One region of the Streptomyces sp. NPDC006208 genome, then DNA from elsewhere that is predicted to be linked to it. Evidence: riboswitches for the same ligand, from Rfam matches in the RefSeq annotation. Region 1 holds a riboswitch; each other region holds the start of a gene.

Region 1 (4,178 bases):
TCCTGGAACGGGCCGACGACGAGTGGGGGGTGTCGCTGGCGCTGGCGATGCGGTCGATGAGCCGGTTCATGCGGGGGGAGGTGCACACAGCGTTTGCCGACGCGCGGGCGGCGCTCGCCGCGGCGGAGCGCAACGGCCGCCCGATACCGATCAGCCAGCGCCTGCTCTCCCTTGCGGACGGTCATGAGGCGCTCGGCGAACGGGGGGAGGCGCGGGCGGTGCTGCTGCGGGGTGAGGAACTGCTGCGCGAGGCCGGCGACCCGCTGTTGCTGGCGTTGACGCTGACACGGCTGGGGTCGGTCACGGACGACCTTGCGGAGGCGGAACGCCGCCATCGCCAGGCGCTGGCGCTGCACGCGGGCATCTCGCGGCGCTCGGAGCCGCACCGCACGCGACTCGAGATGGAGATCCGCCGCCGCCTGGGTCGGTCGTACGCGGCGGCAGGAGCGCGGGCACGGGCACGACGGGAGTTCCGGGCGGCACTGGCCCTGGAGCGAGCGGCAGAACACCCGGAGCTGCAGGAGCAGTTACGGGCTTCGCTGGCGGAGGCGGACAGCGAGTGACCCGGCGTCACCGGCGGGGCGCCCGGGCGTCACCGACGGGGAACTGTGCGCGGGTTCCCGGTCGGTGCGGGCCGAGGACCCGAACGGTGGAGCTTCGACGGAGCCCGCGGCAGGCCGACCGGAGCCCGTTCGCCCCTTGCGGACATTTCCGCAAGGGCTTCCCTGCAGCGTCCTTGCACGCCATCCTGACGGTGCATCAGTTCCACGTGACCACAGGGGGCAACGAGCGTGCCGTCGACGAAGGACGAAGCGGGACACGAGCCGAGAGGCGAACGGACGAGCGCGCCGGAAGGCCGTCCCTCCACCACCCGGGCGACCGACCCCCACGTGACCGACCACGGCGGTGGGGTGCGCTCCCTCCGGGTACCCATTCCGGACAACCCCCTCGGGCACACCCTGGTCCATCTGCTCGACACCGACCGCGGTCCCGTCCTCATCGACACCGGCTGGGACGACCCCGCGTCCTGGGACACCCTCACCGCCGGCCTGACCGCGTGCGGCACCTCGGTCGCCGAGGTCCACGGCGTCGTCGTCACCCACCACCACCCCGACCACCACGGCCTGTCCGGACAGGTCCGCGAGGCGTCCGGCGCCTGGATCGCGATGCACGCCGCCGACGCCATGGTGGTACGCCGCACCCGGGAGGCCGAGCCGGGGCTGTGGCTCGACTACCTGGCCGACAAGCTCACCCGGGCCGGCGCCCCCGAGGAGCACACCGCCCCGCTGCACGCCGCCCGCGCCGCCGGGCACACGGGCAGCCTCCCCGGGCTGCGCGCGGCGCTTCCCGACCGGGAGATCGTCCCCGGCGAGCTGCTCGACCTCGCGGGCCGCAGGCTGCGCGCCGTATGGACCCCCGGCCACACCCCCGGCCATGTCTGCCTGCACCTCGAGGAGACCCATCCCGCCCGGCTCGCGGGCAACGGCCGGCTGTTCTCCGGCGACCATCTCCTCCCCGAGATCACCCCGCACATCGGCCTGTACGAGGACCCGGACGACGCCACGGTCACCGACCCGCTCGGCGACTACCTCGACTCCCTGGAGCGCATCGGCCGCCTCGCCCCCGCCGAGGTGCTCCCCGCGCACCAGCACGCCTTCACCGATGCGACCGGCCGGGTCAGGGAGCTGCTCGTCCACCACGAGGAGCGCCTGGCCGGCCTGCTCGCCCTGCTGGCGCAGCCGCTCACCCCGTGGCAGGTCGCCGAGCGGATGGAGTGGAACCGCCCCTGGGACGAGATCCCCTACGGCTCGCGCAACATCGCGGTCTCGGAGGCGGAGGCCCATCTGCGCAGGCTCGTGAAGCTCGGCCGCGCGGAGGTGGTGCCGGGCAGCGCACCCGCCCTGTACGTGGCGTCCGAACCGTGACCTTGCCCTGTGACCTGCGCCCCGCCGCCGCCCGGTGACCGGCCGGTACAGTAAGCATGTCGTCATCATGCCCGTACGGGGGGAAGCCGGTGCAAATCCGGCACTGACCCGCAACCGTGAGCCGCCGTCACCGGCGGCGAGTCGGAATGCCTCGTACGCGTTCGTGACCGGCTCGTGCTCACCGGGACCCGCCCGGTGGCCGGCACCGTCGAGGGATACGGAGCCGAGCCTGGTGCCTCAGTGTGCCTGCGCCCGGCCCTGAAGCAGGAGAGGCACCACCCGCCATGACCACCGTTCGCCGCTGCGCAGCAGCACTCGCCGTCTCCGCCGCGCTCGGACTGGCCGTGGTACCGGCCGCCTTCGCCGCGCCGAGCCCCACCCCGTCCGCGGCGCTGCCGTCCGGCCTGTACGGCACGGGCGACCCGACGTATGACGGTGTCTGGCGGCAGTCGCTGGCGCTGCTCGCCCAGGACACGGCCGGTTTCGTGCCCGCCGAGGCGGCCGTGGACTGGCTGACCGGGCAGCAGTGCGCGGACGGCGGCTTCCCCTCGTACCGCGCCGACGCGGCGAAGGCGTGCGACGCCAAGCTTCCGCTGGACACCAACGCGAGCGCCGCCGCCGTGCAGGCACTCGCCGCGCTCGGCGGGCAGGACGCCGCCGTGGACAAGACGGTCGGCTGGCTGAAGTCCGTACAGAACAAGGACGGCGGCTGGGGCTACAACCCGGGCGGGGCCTCCGACGCGAACTCCACCTCCATCGTCATCGGCGCGCTCGCCGCGGCCGGTCACCAGCCGGCCGACGTGACGTCGAAGGACGGCAGGACTCCGTACGACGCGCTCCTGACGTTCGCCAAGCCGTGCGGCGGCAAGGACGGCGGGGCGTTCGTGTACCAGGTCAAGAGCCCCGGCATCGTCGCCGACTCCACCGCTGCCGCGGTGCTCGGCGCGCACGGCAAGGGCCTCGTCGTGACGGCGGGCTCGAAGGACGGCAAGGGCACGGCCTGCGAGAAGGCGACGACGATCGAGGGGGCGGCCCACAACGGCGCGGCGTACCTCGCGAACGGGCTTGCCAAGACCGGGTACTTCAACACTCCGCCGATGCCGGGCGCCGAGGACTCGGCGCCCAAGCCGGACTTCGGGAACACGGCGGACGCGGTCGTCGCACTGACCGCTCAGGGCCTGACCGAGCAGGCGAAGAAGCCGCTGACGTGGCTGGAGCAGAACGCGGCCGCCTGGGCCAAGGAGAGCGGCCCCGCCGCCTATGCCCAGCTGATCCTCGCGGCCCACGCGGCCGGCGCGGACCCGGCCGACTTCGGCGGCCAGAACCTGGTGACCGCGCTCAACGCGACGGGCCCCGCGCCGAAGAAGGCGTCGCCCTCGCCCGCCCCCTCCTCGCGTGACGAGAAGAAGGACGAGGAGTCCGAGTCCCTGTCCATGTGGTGGATCGTGGGTGCGATCTTCGTCGCCAGCGTCGGCGCCGGCTTCCTGATCAGCGGCCGCAGGAAGCCGCGGCAGTGATGCGCACGCGTTTCCTGGCGTTCGTGCTCGGCACCGTCCTCACGGTGCTGAGCGCGGCGCCCGCGCAGGCGGCCGGCTACCGCTACTGGTCGTTCTGGCAGAGCAGCGGGGCGAAGTGGACGTACGCCACCGAGGGCCCGGCCACGGCGCGGCCCGCCGACGGGTCCGTGAACGGGTTCCGGTTCTCGGTGAGCGAGGACAGCGGGGACTCGGCGCAGCCGCGCCGGGGCCCGGACTTCGCGGCGATATGCGCGAAGACGCCGGCGAAGGACGGCAGGAAGCGGATCGCGCTCGTCATCGACCCCGGCACGGCGGGCGACGCCCCTCAGAGCGAGGCCCCGCCCGCGCTGCGCACGGCGTGCGCGCAGGTCGCGGAAGGCGCGACGAGCGCGGAGGCGCTCGCGGCAGTGGCGAAACCGCTGCGCTACAACAGCCAGGCCCTGCTGTGCGCGATCTCGGGCTACCCGAAGTCGGGCTGCGGCGAGCAGGTCTCGGCGCAGGAGAGCCCGTCGCGGGACGCGAAGGACAGCTCGGGCGGCGGCCCGTCACTCGGTGTGGTGGCGGGCATCGCGGCGGTACTGGGTCTGGGCGTGGCGGCGCTGTGGCAGTCCCGCCGCCGGCGCACCCCATGACGCCTGCGCCTGCCCCAAGGCCGCACGACCCGTCCGGCCCGGCCGCCACGCAGCCCACGTCGGACGCCGCCTCCTCACCGGAGGCGGAGGCCCGCCGCGAGCCC
Region 2 (4,178 bases), on a different contig from region 1:
CGTCGCCCACGCCAGGTACGCGGCGCGGCCGGAGCTGCGCAGCGGCAGGGTCTCGCGCAGGGCGGGCTCGTCCACCTGGATCACCGATGTGCCGGCCTCCTCGAGGTCGTTCACCTCGTCCCTCAGGGCCAGCGCGACCTGGCGGGCGGTCTCACCGAGCGGCTGGTCGTCGCGGACGAAGGACCAGGCGAGCATGGTGACCGGGCCGGTGAGCATGCCCTTGACCGGGCGGTCGGTGAGCGACTGGGCGTAGCGCGTCCAGCGCAGGGTCATCGGCTCGGGGCGGGAGATGTCACCGGCGAGGATCGGCGGGCGGACGTAGCGGGTGCCGTACGACTGGACCCAGCCGTGCCGGGTGGCGAGGTAGCCGGTGAGCTGCTCGGCGAAGTACTGGACCATGTCGTTGCGTTCGGGCTCGCCGTGCACCAGGACGTCGATGCCGGCCTTCTCCTGGAAGGCGATCACCTCGCGGATCTCCGCCTCGATGCGCCCCTCGTACGCATCCTGCCCGATCCGGCCGGCCCGCAACTCCGCCCGTGCGGCGCGCAGCTCGCCGGTCTGCGGGAAGGAGCCGATGGTGGTCGTCGGCAACAGCGGCAGACCGAGGTGGGTGCGCTGCGCCACGGCCCGCTCCGGGTACGGCTGCGGGCGGCGGGCGTCCGCGCCGGTGACCGCGGCCGTTCGGGCCCGTACGGCGGGGTCGTGGGTGAGTGCCGAGGCGGCGCGTGAAGCCAGGGCGGCACGGTTGGCGGCAAGTTCCGCGGCAATGGCGTCCGTGCCCCGGGCGAGCCCGCGGGCGAGGATGACGGTCTCGGTGGTCTTCTGCCGGGCGAAGGCGAGCCAGCGGGCGATGTGCGGGTCGATGTCCCGTTCGGTGGTGACATCGAGCGGCACGTGCAGCAGGGAGCAGGAGGCGGAGACGTCGACCCGGTCGGCGAGAGCGAGCAGGGTGCCGAGTGTGGCCAGTGACTTCTCGAAGTCGTTGATCCAGATGTTGCGTCCGTCGACGACACCCGCGACCAGCCGCTTGCCGGGCAGCCCGCCGACCGCCGCGAGGTCGTCGAGGTTGCCTGCGGCGGGCCCCGTGAAGTCCATGGCCAGCCCGTCGACGGGTGCCTTCGCGAGGACGGGAAGGGCCTCGCCCAGCCGGTCGAAGTACGAGGCGACGAGCAGCTTCGGCCGCTCCATGAGCGCGCCCAGCTCGCGGTAGGCGCGTGCGGCCGCGTTCAGCTCGGCCGGGGTGCGGTCCTGCACGAGAGCGGGCTCGTCGAGCTGCACCCACTCCGCGCCCGATGCGCGCAGTTCGGAGAGCACCTGTGCGTAGACGGGCAGCAGCCGGTCCAGCAGCGTGAGAGGTTCGAAGTCGGGAGCGACGCCCGGCGCGGGCTTGGCCAGCAGCAGATACGTCACGGGCCCGAGCAGCACGGGCCGGGCGGTCAGGCCCAGGGCGCGCGCCTCGGTGAACTCACCGACCTGTTTGCCGGAGTCGGCGCGGAAGACGGTGTACGGCCCGAGTTCGGGAACGAGGTAGTGGTAGTTGGTGTCGAACCACTTGGTCATCTCGAGCGGCAGCACGTCCTGGGCACCGCGGGCCATGGCGAAGTACCCGTCCAGCGCGTCCTTTTGGACGGCAGCGCGATGGCGGACCGGGATCGCACCGACCATCACACTGGTGTCCAGGACATGGTCGTAGTACGAGAAGTCACCGGTCGGGACCTCGTGGAGGCCGGCGTCGGCGAGTTGCTGCCAGTTGGCGCTGCGCAGCCGGGCGGCGGTGCGGTGCAGGTCCTGCGCCGAGACCCGGCCCTTCCAGTAGCCTTCGACGGCCTTCTTCAGCTCCCGGTTCGGGCCCTGCCGGGGGTGGCCGTACACGGTGGGTGTCACCGAACTGGTCACGGAACTGGTCACGGAACTCTCCTTCGCGAGTCGTGGGACGACCCCGGGCCGCATAGGGCGCGCGAAGGAACGGGGCAGCCGTGCCACCCGTACCGCCGACCCGCCCACGAGGTCACCGAGATCTCCGTGCGCGTCGTCGCACACGGGCAGTGGCAGGTCTTCGGACTCATGGGCGCGCCTCATGTCGGGCGAGGCACCTACTGGCCGTCGCTTCCCGGACCCGTACGACGGATCCAGTGCGTATGACGGCGATCGTTCCCACATACCGCTGCGGGGCAGTCCCGGATTCTCACCGGGTTCCCTCTTGCGACGCTCCTGCCTGGAGGGCAGGGGCGAACCAGCTGCGCGGCCAGCCTACGCCAGGGGGTGCACCACGGGGGCCGAGCGCCCTGTCTCCTGCTCCGCACCCGCTCCACAGCGGCCGCGGCAACGACCCGGTCCCTCAGCGGCGGGGGTGGACCCGCAACGGGGCCGACGCGAAGCGGCGTGACCCCGCTCGGGGACGCCTTGAGTCCCCGGGCCTGCGAATACGTATTGCCGGGATGTGGCGGTGCGGGGCGGCGAGGACGTGGATGATGGGCGCGGCATGACCGCGACCACCCGCTCCTGCGCACCCTCCGTGAGCCGCTGCCCCGCCGACGGCGGACAGGCCGAGCGGTGGCTGCGGGCTGGGCTCTTCGCGGTGATCAGTACGGTGCTGGCCGCGGCGGGCCATCATCTGGGATCGAAGGACCCGGTGCTGTGGCCGCGGCTGCTGGGGGCGGGGGTCATGGTGTTCCTCGCCGCCCTGCCGGGTGCGGGGCGTGCCCGTAGGCCGGCCCCGGTGCTGGCGGCGACGCTCGCCGCGCAACTGGTGCTGCACCGCGGTCTGTCCATGAGTTCCGGGGCGAGTGCAGTACCGGCGCACCGGGCCCATGGGGCTGCGGGCCAGGAGTACGCGACCCACCACAGCGTCTCGCTGATGCTCGTGGCGCATGTCGTGGCGGCCGCGTCCGTCGCCGTGCTGATGCAGCGCGCCGACCGGCGGCTGTCCGAGCTGCCGCATGCCGCGGGGCGATGGGTCGAGGCCGCCGCCGTCGCACTGGCCGCCGCGGCGGGGCGGCTGTCGCTGCGGCCTGCCGACCGGACGGGTCGGCAGGCCGTGCCGATGCCCGCCGCCCGTCGCCCTGTCCCGCTGCGGGCGCGGCTTGTTCATGTCGTGGTGCGCAGGGGGCCACCGGGGGCGGGGTGTTCCGTCGCCGTCCCCCTCGTCACGCGCCGATCAGCGCCGCACCCGAAAGAGCCCGCACACATGAACACATCACGCATCTCCCGGTCCGTCAGCCGCCTCGGGCTGGTCAGCGCCGCCGCGCTGGTCACCGTCGTCGCCGGGGCGACGACCGCGGCCGCGCACGCCGGGGTGACCGCCTCCGACGCCCGTGCGCTCGCCGAGAACGTCACCCTGACCTTCACCTCCGAGGCCGAGTCGGACACCGCCGGCATCAAGGAGCTGCGGATCGTCCTGCCCGAGGGCATCGCACCGGACGCGGTCACGCTCAAGGACGCCCCGAAGGGATGGAAGCTGACACCCACCGCGGAGGGTTACACGGTGGGCGGCACCACGCTCCAGACTGGTACGGACGCCGAGTACAGCGTCGTCGTACGACAGTTGCCGGATGCGACGTCCCTGGCGTTCAAGACCGTCGAGACATACGGCGACGGGAAGGTCGCGCGGTGGATCGAGGTGCCGGGCGACGGTGAGCAAGTGGAGAATCCGGCACCGCTGCTCAAGCTGGAGCCTGCCGCACGCGGCGCGAAGCCGATCACGCCGAGCCCGAGCACAAGCCCGGCCACGGACGGCAAGCCGTCCTCGGACGGGAGCGCGCCCGCGAAGTCTCCTGCGTCATCGGCGTCGCAGCCGGCGAAGGCCGGCAAGGAGAGCGACAGCGGCACCACGGGTGTCATCGTCGGTGTGATCGCTGCCGTGGCCGTCCTGGGCGCGGGCGGAGCGCTGTGGTTCAAGCGCCGTAACAGCGCCTCGGCATAGGGTCCGGCACGCGCGGGCCGCGAGCGTGCTGCCGCTCACGGTCCGCCGTGTGATCGCGGCCGCTGGGTGATCTCCCGTGCCGCGCGGATGCCCGCGCGGCACGGGGGCCCGCCCTGTCCGACGAAGCCCTGATCGCCCCCTGATCGCATTGGCCGAACAGCCCGCCGGATCAGCCGGTCAGATCAGCCCCTGCGCGAGCATCGCGTCGGCGACCCGCTCGAACCCCGCGATATTGGCCCCGGTCACATAGTCCCCG
Region 3 (4,178 bases), on a different contig from region 1:
CCGGCACCTGCCTGATCCGCCGTCAACCGCATGGCGCCGCAACAAGCGTTGCGGCGCTATGTCGCGTTTCCCCCGCCGTGCCCGGAGCCTGGGCACAGTCGTTGCCGTACCGATATACGGACAGGGGGTGACTCGCTTCAAAACCCTCGCCTACATTTCCCTGCGCGTTACAGGTACAGCTGATCAGCGAGGGGACGGAGACAACGATGTCCGCAGTGCCCGAGGCGCCCGATGCGCCCGAACCGCCACAAGCGCCCGAAGCGAGGCAACCCGTCGTCACACCGGTGCGGGTCGTCATCGCCCTCTGCCTCCTCGCGCCCTTCGTGGCCATGCTCTGGGTGAGCTCCTACGCGAAGGTCGAACCGACGTTCATCGGCATGCCGTTCTTCTACTGGTACCAGATGTTCTGGGTCCTGCTGTCGACCGCGCTGACGATGGTCGCGTACCAGCTGTGGCAGCGTGACCAGCGCGCCCGCAAGGGAGGTGCGTCGCAGTGAAGGACGACGTGAACGGCGTCGCACTCGGCGTCTTCATCTTCTTCTTCCTGGCCGTCACGGTCATGGGTTTCCTGGCCTCGCGCTGGCGCAAGGCCGAGAACGAGCACAGCCTCGACGAATGGGGCCTGGGCGGCCGGTCGTTCGGCACCTGGGTGACCTGGTTCCTGCTCGGCGGCGACCTGTACACCGCGTACACCTTCGTCGCCGTCCCTGCGGCCATCTACGCGGCCGGCGCGGCCGGCTTCTTCGCCGTGCCGTACACGATCCTCGTCTACCCGCTGATCTTCACCTTCCTGCCGCGGCTGTGGTCGGTGTCGCACAAGCACGGCTATGTGACGACCTCGGACTTCGTGCGCGGGCGCTTCGGTTCGAAGGGTCTCTCGCTTGCGGTCGCCGTCACGGGCATTCTGGCGACGATGCCGTACATCGCACTGCAGCTCGTCGGTATCCAGGCGGTGCTCGACGTCATGGGCGTCGGCGGCGGCGAGACCACCAACTGGTTCGTCAAGGACCTGCCGCTGCTGATCGCGTTCGGCGTGCTCGCGGCCTACACGTACTCCTCCGGACTGCGTGCACCCGCGCTCATCGCCTTCGTCAAGGACACCCTGATCTACATCGTCATCGCGGTGGCGATCATCTACATCCCGATCAAACTGGGCGGCTTCGACGAGATCTTCGCCAGTGCCGGTGAGAAGTTCGCGACCATCAACGAGTCGACCGGCAAGCCGACCGGTGCCCTGGTACCGGGCGACCTGGGCCAGTGGGGTTACGCCACGCTGGCGCTCGGCTCGGCGCTCGCGCTCTTCATGTACCCGCACTCGATCACCGCGACCCTGTCCTCGCGCAGCCGCGAGGTGATCCGCCGCAACACCACGATCCTGCCGCTGTACTCCCTGATGCTGGGCCTGCTCGCGCTGCTCGGCTTCATGGCGATCGCCGCCGGCGTGGAGGTGGCCAACGGCCAGCTGGCGATTCCGCAGCTGTTCGAGAACATGTTCCCGGACTGGTTCGCCGGTGTGGCCTTCGCCGCCATCGGCATCGGCGCGCTCGTACCGGCGGCGATCATGTCGATCGCCGCGGCCAACCTCTTCACCAGGAACATCTACAAGGACTTCATCAAGCCCGATGCGACCCCGGCGCAGGAGACCAAGGTCTCCAAGCTGGTCTCGCTGCTGGTGAAGGTCGGCGCGCTGGTCTTCGTCCTGACCATGGACAAGACCGTCGCGATCAACTTCCAGCTGCTGGGCGGCATATGGATCCTGCAGACTTTCCCGGCCCTGGTCGGCGGTCTGTTCACCCGCTGGTTCCACCGCTGGGCGCTGCTCGCCGGCTGGGCGGTCGGCATGGTCTACGGCACCTGGACCGCGTACGGCGTCGCGACCCCGGCCCAGAAGCACTTCGGCGGCTCGTCCGATGTCATCCCCGGCATCGGTGAGATCGGCTACATCGGCCTCACCGCGTTCGTGCTGAACGTCGTCGTCACCGTGGTCCTCACCTTCGTCCTGCGGGCGGCCAAGGCCCCCGACGGCGTCGACGAGACCAGCCCGTCCGACTACACGGCGGACGCGGGCGACCCGGGCGTCCAGGTCGAACTCCCGCCGGCCACAGCGGGCGCCGGTCACTGACCGACCCACCGCCAACCAACAGCGGGCCGCCGGGAAACCGGCGGCCCGCTCTCGTCCACGACGAGAGCAAAACGGGCAACAACCTACCCACCGACACAACATGTGGTGGGTGACGCAACGGGCCGCCCCCACATGTATGCTCATGCTCGCTGTCGCCGCAGGGGAATCCGGTGCGAATCCGGAACTGTCCCGCAACGGTGTGATGTGGTGCACTTTGCCGCGCCCACAAGTCCGAGGACCTGCCGACGGTGCATCCGGTTCGACCGACCCGGGTGCCAAGACGTCCGGGTCTCGCGGTTGGGCCGGTGGACGCCGTGCACGGTGCTGCCCGCTGCGGCACGTACGCCGCACGGCCTTCCCCTCCCCCGCCGGTCCGGAACCGAGCGAGGGAGCACCACGTGACGATCGCGCCGGCCGATCCGGCCTCAGGCACCGTCGAGCAGACGGCCGACGGCCCCGGGACCGCGCTCCTGCGGCTCCTGACCGAGCTCACGGCCGACCTGCCCGACACCGACCCCGGCAGGGTCGCCGCCGCCGCGCTGCGCGGCCGGCACGCCGGGTCCGACGAGGCCGAACTGCGCTCCCTCGCCACCGACGCCGCCGCCGGACTGATCTCCGAGGACCCCGCCTACTCCCGGCTCGCCGCCCGGCTGCTGACCCGCACGATCGCCGAAGAAGCCGCCGGGCAGGGCGCGGTGTGCTTCTCCGCATCGGTCGCCGTGGGGCACCGCGAAGGCCTGATCGCCGACCGTACGGCCGAGTTCGTGACGCGGCACACGGCCCGCCTCGACGCCCTGATCGACCAGGGCGCCGACGACCGGTTCGGCTACTTCGGGCTGCGCACCCTCTACAGCCGCTATCTGCTGCGCCACCCGATCACCCGTCAGGTGATCGAGACCCCGCAGCACTTCATGCTGCGCGTGGCCGCCGGGCTCGCCGAGGACACCGCGTCCGACGGCGAGAGGGGGGCCCGCGCCCTGGACGAAGTCGCCGCACTCTACGGCCTGATGAGCCGGCTCGACTACCTCCCCTCCTCCCCCACGCTCTTCAACTCCGGCACCCGTCACCCGCAGATGTCGTCCTGCTATCTGCTGGACTCGCCGCTCGACGAGCTCGACTCGATCTACGACCGGTACCACCAGGTCGCCCGCCTCTCCAAGCACGCCGGCGGCATCGGGCTCTCGTACTCCCGTATCCGCGCCCGCGGTTCCCTCATCCGCGGCACCAACGGGCACTCCAACGGCATCGTGCCGTTCCTGAAGACCCTCGACGCCTCGGTCGCCGCGGTGAACCAGGGCGGCCGGCGCAAGGGCGCTGCCGCCATCTACCTCGAGACCTGGCACGCGGACATCGAGGAGTTCCTCGAGCTGCGTGACAACACCGGTGAGGACGCGCGGCGTACCCACAACCTGAACCTCGCACACTGGGTCCCCGACGAGTTCATGCGCCGTGTCGAGGCGGACGCCGACTGGTCGCTGTTCTCGCCCGCCGACGTACCCGGGCTGGTCGACCTGTGGGGCGAGGAGTTCGACACCGCCTACCGCAAGGCCGAGGCAGCGGGCCTGGCCCGCAAGACCATCGCGGCACGCGACCTGTACGGCCGGATGATGCGCACCCTCGCCCAGACCGGCAACGGCTGGATGACCTTCAAGGACGCGTCCAACCGCACCGCCAACCAGACCGCCGAGCCGGGCCGGGTCGTCCACTCCTCGAACCTGTGCACCGAGATCCTCGAGGTCACGGACGACGGCGAGACGGCTGTCTGCAACCTCGGCTCGGTCAACCTCGGTTCGTTCGTCCTCCCGTCCGGCGACCTCGACTGGCAGCGCCTCGACGAGACCGTCCACACCGCCGTGACCTTCCTGGACCGGGTCGTCGACATCAACTTCTACCCGACCGAGCAGGCCGGGCGTTCCAACGCCAAGTGGCGGCCGGTGGGCCTGGGCGCGATGGGCCTGCAGGACGTCTTCTTCAAGCTCCGGCTGCCGTTCGACTCGCCCGCGGCCAAGGCGCTCTCCACGAAGATCGCCGAGCGGATCATGCTGGCGGCGTACGA
Region 4 (4,178 bases), on a different contig from region 1:
GCAGCAGAATGCCCCACACCTGGTCGGCCGGGACGCTGATGGACCCGGCCGCGATCCCAAGGGTGGCCGCGACGGCCAGCAGCGCGGCCAGCAGCAGGAGCACGACCGGGTAGGGGATCCCTGAGCGGCGGACGGCGGGGGCACCGGCCACCGCCGTCCGCTCACTCGTCGCGCCGGTCGCCCCGGGCGTCGCTTTCGCCTCCGTCGCCTCCGACACGCCCGTGGCGTCGGTCACTTGAATCGGTCCGGGTGGAGCTGGCGGGCCAGGGACTCCACGCCGGACGGCACCCGGACTCCCAGCACCGTGGACGACAACGGCAGCACCGCGAACCGCTTGTGCTTGATGGCGGGTACGTCCTTCAGCGCCGGGTTCGCGAGGAGGAACTTCTTCTTGTCCTCGACGGACTGGTCGCCGTAGTCGTAGATGACGATCACCTCGGGCGCGCGCTCGGCCACCTGCTCGAACGACACGTCACCGAACGCCTTGTCCAGCTCGGCGAAGAGGTTCACCCCGCCGGCCTGGTTGATCATCTCGTTGCCGATGCCCGCGCCGCCCGCGGTGAAGGCGGTCTTGTCGCCGCTGTCGTACACGAAGATCTTCACCGGGGTGACGCCGGCGAGCTTGCCCTCGACCCTGTCCAGCGTGCCGTGGAGCTTCTTCAACTGCCGCTCCGCCCGGTCCGGCACGCCGAAGATCTTCGCCACGTTCCGGATCTCCTGGTCCATCGTGGCCATCGTCACCGGACCGGACGGGCACTCCTCGATGTTCAGATAGGAGTTGACCCCCGCCTTGGAGAGTGCGTCGCGGCTGCGCCCTTCCTTCTCGTCGAAGGTGCTGGCGAAACCGCCGTAGGTGAAGTCCGGTTCGGCGGTCAGCAGCGTCTCGAACGAGGGGTACTCCTTCGCCAGGACCTTGATCCCGTCGTAGGCCTCCTGATACTCCGGCAGGATCTTGTCATCGAGATAGGCGGTTCCCACCATCGACTTCTTCAGACCCAGTGCCAGCATGACCTCGGTCGCGTGCTGGTTCATCGACACCGAACGCTGCGGGGGACGCTGATAGGTCGTCTTCACACCGCAGTTGGACACGGTGACCGGAAACCCCTTGGCAGTGGAGTCCGCCGACGAGGCGTCGTCCCGGGCTGCGGTGCCGCCGCATCCGGATATCAGTAGGGCCGCGGCCATGGCCGACAGCAGGGATATCGGGCGCTTGCCCATCATGTGGTGGATCCTCTCACCGCAGGGGTGGTCCTGAACGGTCCGGACAGCGGTCCGGAGGCTGGTCAAAATCGAGAGACTCGTCGTCGGAAGACGTTCGGTCAGACGTGGGAAAGGTGGTGGGGCGTCCGCGGCTCAGCCGGCGTCGGGGAGCGGCACGGACCGGGCGCGCCGAGGCGGGGTGAAGGCGTAGAGCTCGAGGATGTCCGGTGGCGCGGCGACGCCCGGTCCGCCCGCCCGTACCCAGGCGGCGATGTCCTCGGTCGCGGCGGGGTCGTTGACGAGGCCGAACCAGGCCGCCCGGCCGCCCGCGGCGCGCCCCTCGGACGAGGGCTGCACGACGATCACGTTCGCCTGGTCGCACACGTCGAGACAGCCGGAGACACGGACGGGCGCGTCCTCGGCGAGACGCGCGGTCTGCTTCCCGTGGTCGACCCCGGTCACCTTGGGACTGCCACAGCAACAGTCCCGGCACACCACGACCCGGCACGGAACCGCACCGGCCGACGATGGTCTCCTGGGCATCCCGACGAGCCCTCCTCTCCGGGGAAATCCGCCCCAGTCACTTCGAGGAGGCGACCGCGTGAGTCTCCTGGCTCTCGGGTCAACGCTCGTCCCGGCCTTCCCACCCGCATCCGGGCAGTGGTCTGTTCGGGATCCGCTCGCCGATCACAGTGGCGGGACCGCGCCGGATTCACACCGGCTTCCTCGTTCCGCCGTCGCCTATTTCGCGGGACATCATGGCAGAAGGACGCTCCACGTCATAAGCCCGGGCGCCGGACAGGCCGGGGCGAACGGCGGCACACGCCCCCCCGGGCGCGGGCGACACACGCCCCCGCAGGCTCTCGCGCGCTCTGTACAAGCTGGCCGGTCCGGAGTCACTCCGAACGGTTCGTCACGGGACCGTCCGCACATGCCGGCGGCCCCTGGTGGGGCGGGCGGAGGTCGGTGAGGCGGAACACCAACTCGAGGTGGGGTCCGTCGTGGTCGGGCAGTCCGGGCATCGGCACGGGCACAGTGCCCGCCGGGCCGGGCGCTGGTTCCGGTTCGGGACGACGGCAAGGGCTGCGGCCGAAGGCGGTCCGCACTCACTGCACGGCCGGCCTGCTACCGACAGTTTCGCGGATCTCAAGAAGTACGCGAAAGGCACCTTCCAGCCCAACCCCACGACGACAGAGCAGAAAGTGGTGTTCCACAACGATCTGCAGATTCCCATACAGGTCGTCCTGATCAATCGTGATGGTTCGCTCTCCGGGAAGAGTTACAAGGTGACTCCCGGAGGCAAGACGGAGGAGCACTCAGGCAAGGTCAACGACGCCTGGCTGGTCAGGGCCGCCAACTCGGGAGCCTTGATCGACGTCCTGACCGTCACCGCCTCGCAGCCGGGCGACGTGAACCCCCGCAGGGACCCCAGAATCAACTATGTGCCCAATATGAGCGTCCTGAGCGATGGCCCGCCCAGCGCCTCCGCGACCAATAAGTATCCGACCGAAGCGGATGCACACAATTTCCTGGTGGGGCAGGGGGAGAACCCCCACGACTCAAAGGGGGCCGTGACCCGGGAGGTCTGGTGGAACCTCTCCGGCCAGTCGTACTCGCTCGCCCCGGACGAGAGCCTGAGCTGGACGATTGCGACGATTAGCGGTGTCGAGCGTTCCTCCACCGTGGAAACCCAGTTCATCACGAAGCTGGGCTTGGAAGCGAAGGGCGGATGGGAGGCGATCACCACCACGATCAACGCCTCGTTCGAAAAGTCTTACAGGCAGAGTGAGTCAATCACCCTCAAGGAATCCGTGAGTTCTACGGAGACTCGAAGCATCGTGAACACCAGCTCATTCAACAAGATCTACCGGGTGTGGCAGATTATGGAGACGTACACCATCTGGAAGGGAGATGAGATCGTCGCAGAGCTTTCCAATGACACCGGAAACATTGCCACCCCCTTCGCCTGCTACGATTCCGGAGGAAATTGGGTGGAATGCGGTTCGACTCACTGAAGGATCCGTGTTCATGAAGTCCGGGACTCCGAGGTCATTGCCCGGCCGCTGACCCGAAGCCGGCCGGAGGGACGCGAAGTCGCCGTCGTGGCGGCGCCTGCCACGACGGCGACTTCGCGTCTCCGCACGGGCGCCGTTCCCCGGCCGAACCCCGTCGAGCAGCGGCTTCGCGGCCGCCCGTACTCGCGGACCTGTGGGTGGGCGGGCGATTCCCGGCAAGCAAGGGTCGCGGCGGCGGCCGGCAGGAGGGGTCGGCGCGCAAGTTGTGGTACCAGGCGGGTTCTTGGGGCCGCCGTCGGCGGGGGCGATGACCACGCCCTTACCGTCGATCTCCCGGTGGCCGACGCAACTGGTGGGCGCGCGGCCGCCCTCGGGCACCGGCAGGGCCGGGTTGCCGTCGGCCAACGGCCCGCCGGCTTGCCGCCGTTCGCCGGAACTCCTCGACGCCCGGCCGTTTCCGGTCGATCGCCGAAGCCGCCCGGTGTGAGCGGCGCCCACCAGAGGTTGCCGGACACGTCGGTCCAGTGCGCGCTGACGGTCAGCCCCTGGACCGTCACCACGACCGCGGTTGCCGTAGAGGGCCGACCCGGCAGCTCCCGGAGGAACCATCTTCCGGTCCCGGGCGGATCCTGGGACAGATACCGGACGTGCCCCCACCCGTCCTCGTCCTCTGTGAGGACGAACGCCTCAGGAATGCCGTCCTTGAACGGGTTGCAGAAGGCGGCGACGGGGGCGGGACCGCTCCGGTCGAGGCGCTCCCGGCCTCGTTCTCCGTGCGCTTCTGCTCCGTAGCAAGCCATTGCAGCCTCCTCGGCCGTGTCCGGGAACGAAAGCCCCTTGGTGCGCCGTACGACGGGGCCGGTGAACTCCGGCCCCGATGGCTCCATCCCTCCAGTGGGTCGCGGGTCGGCCGCGGTTGCCTGAAGTCGTTTCTCGGCGCATCGCCGGGCGGGCGGACAGACG

What was found. A riboswitch is a leader RNA that binds a small molecule or an ion and turns the genes downstream of it on or off. The one in region 1 is predicted to bind cobalamin.
Region 2: another riboswitch for cobalamin. It lies ahead of metE (5-methyltetrahydropteroyltriglutamate--homocysteine S-methyltransferase); the one in region 1 lies ahead of ABZ208_RS14315 (prenyltransferase/squalene oxidase repeat-containing protein).
Region 3: another riboswitch for cobalamin. It lies ahead of ABZ208_RS16365 (ribonucleoside-diphosphate reductase subunit alpha); the one in region 1 lies ahead of ABZ208_RS14315 (prenyltransferase/squalene oxidase repeat-containing protein).
Region 4: another riboswitch for cobalamin. It lies ahead of ABZ208_RS27600 ((2Fe-2S) ferredoxin domain-containing protein); the one in region 1 lies ahead of ABZ208_RS14315 (prenyltransferase/squalene oxidase repeat-containing protein).

The regions. Positions count from the first base shown of each region.
Region 1 covers NZ_JBEXSW010000014.1:158,189-162,366, forward strand. Annotated here, with positions in the region: gene ABZ208_RS14305 (BTAD domain-containing putative transcriptional regulator) at 1-563, shown strand, start outside; gene ABZ208_RS14310 (MBL fold metallo-hydrolase) at 891-1,925, shown strand; cobalamin riboswitch at 1,977-2,098, shown strand; gene ABZ208_RS14315 (prenyltransferase/squalene oxidase repeat-containing protein) at 2,210-3,442, shown strand; gene ABZ208_RS14320 (SCO2322 family protein) at 3,442-4,074, shown strand.
Region 2 covers NZ_JBEXSW010000013.1:56,906-61,083, forward strand. Annotated here, with positions in the region: gene metE (5-methyltetrahydropteroyltriglutamate--homocysteine S-methyltransferase) at 1-1,950, opposite strand, end outside; cobalamin riboswitch at 2,030-2,253, opposite strand; gene ABZ208_RS12810 (DUF1775 domain-containing protein) at 2,483-3,922, shown strand; gene gdhA (NADP-specific glutamate dehydrogenase) at 4,100-4,178, opposite strand, start outside.
Region 3 covers NZ_JBEXSW010000017.1:109,608-113,785, reverse strand. Annotated here, with positions in the region: gene ABZ208_RS16375 (DUF3311 domain-containing protein) at 207-497, shown strand; gene mctP (monocarboxylate uptake permease MctP) at 494-2,122, shown strand; cobalamin riboswitch at 2,252-2,384, shown strand; gene ABZ208_RS16365 (ribonucleoside-diphosphate reductase subunit alpha) at 2,521-4,178, shown strand, end outside.
Region 4 covers NZ_JBEXSW010000038.1:15,686-19,863, reverse strand. Annotated here, with positions in the region: gene ABZ208_RS27610 (iron ABC transporter permease) at 1-151, opposite strand, end outside; gene ABZ208_RS27605 (ABC transporter substrate-binding protein) at 232-1,221, opposite strand; gene ABZ208_RS27600 ((2Fe-2S) ferredoxin domain-containing protein) at 1,354-1,743, opposite strand; cobalamin riboswitch at 1,783-1,974, opposite strand; gene ABZ208_RS27595 (hypothetical protein) at 2,202-3,215, shown strand.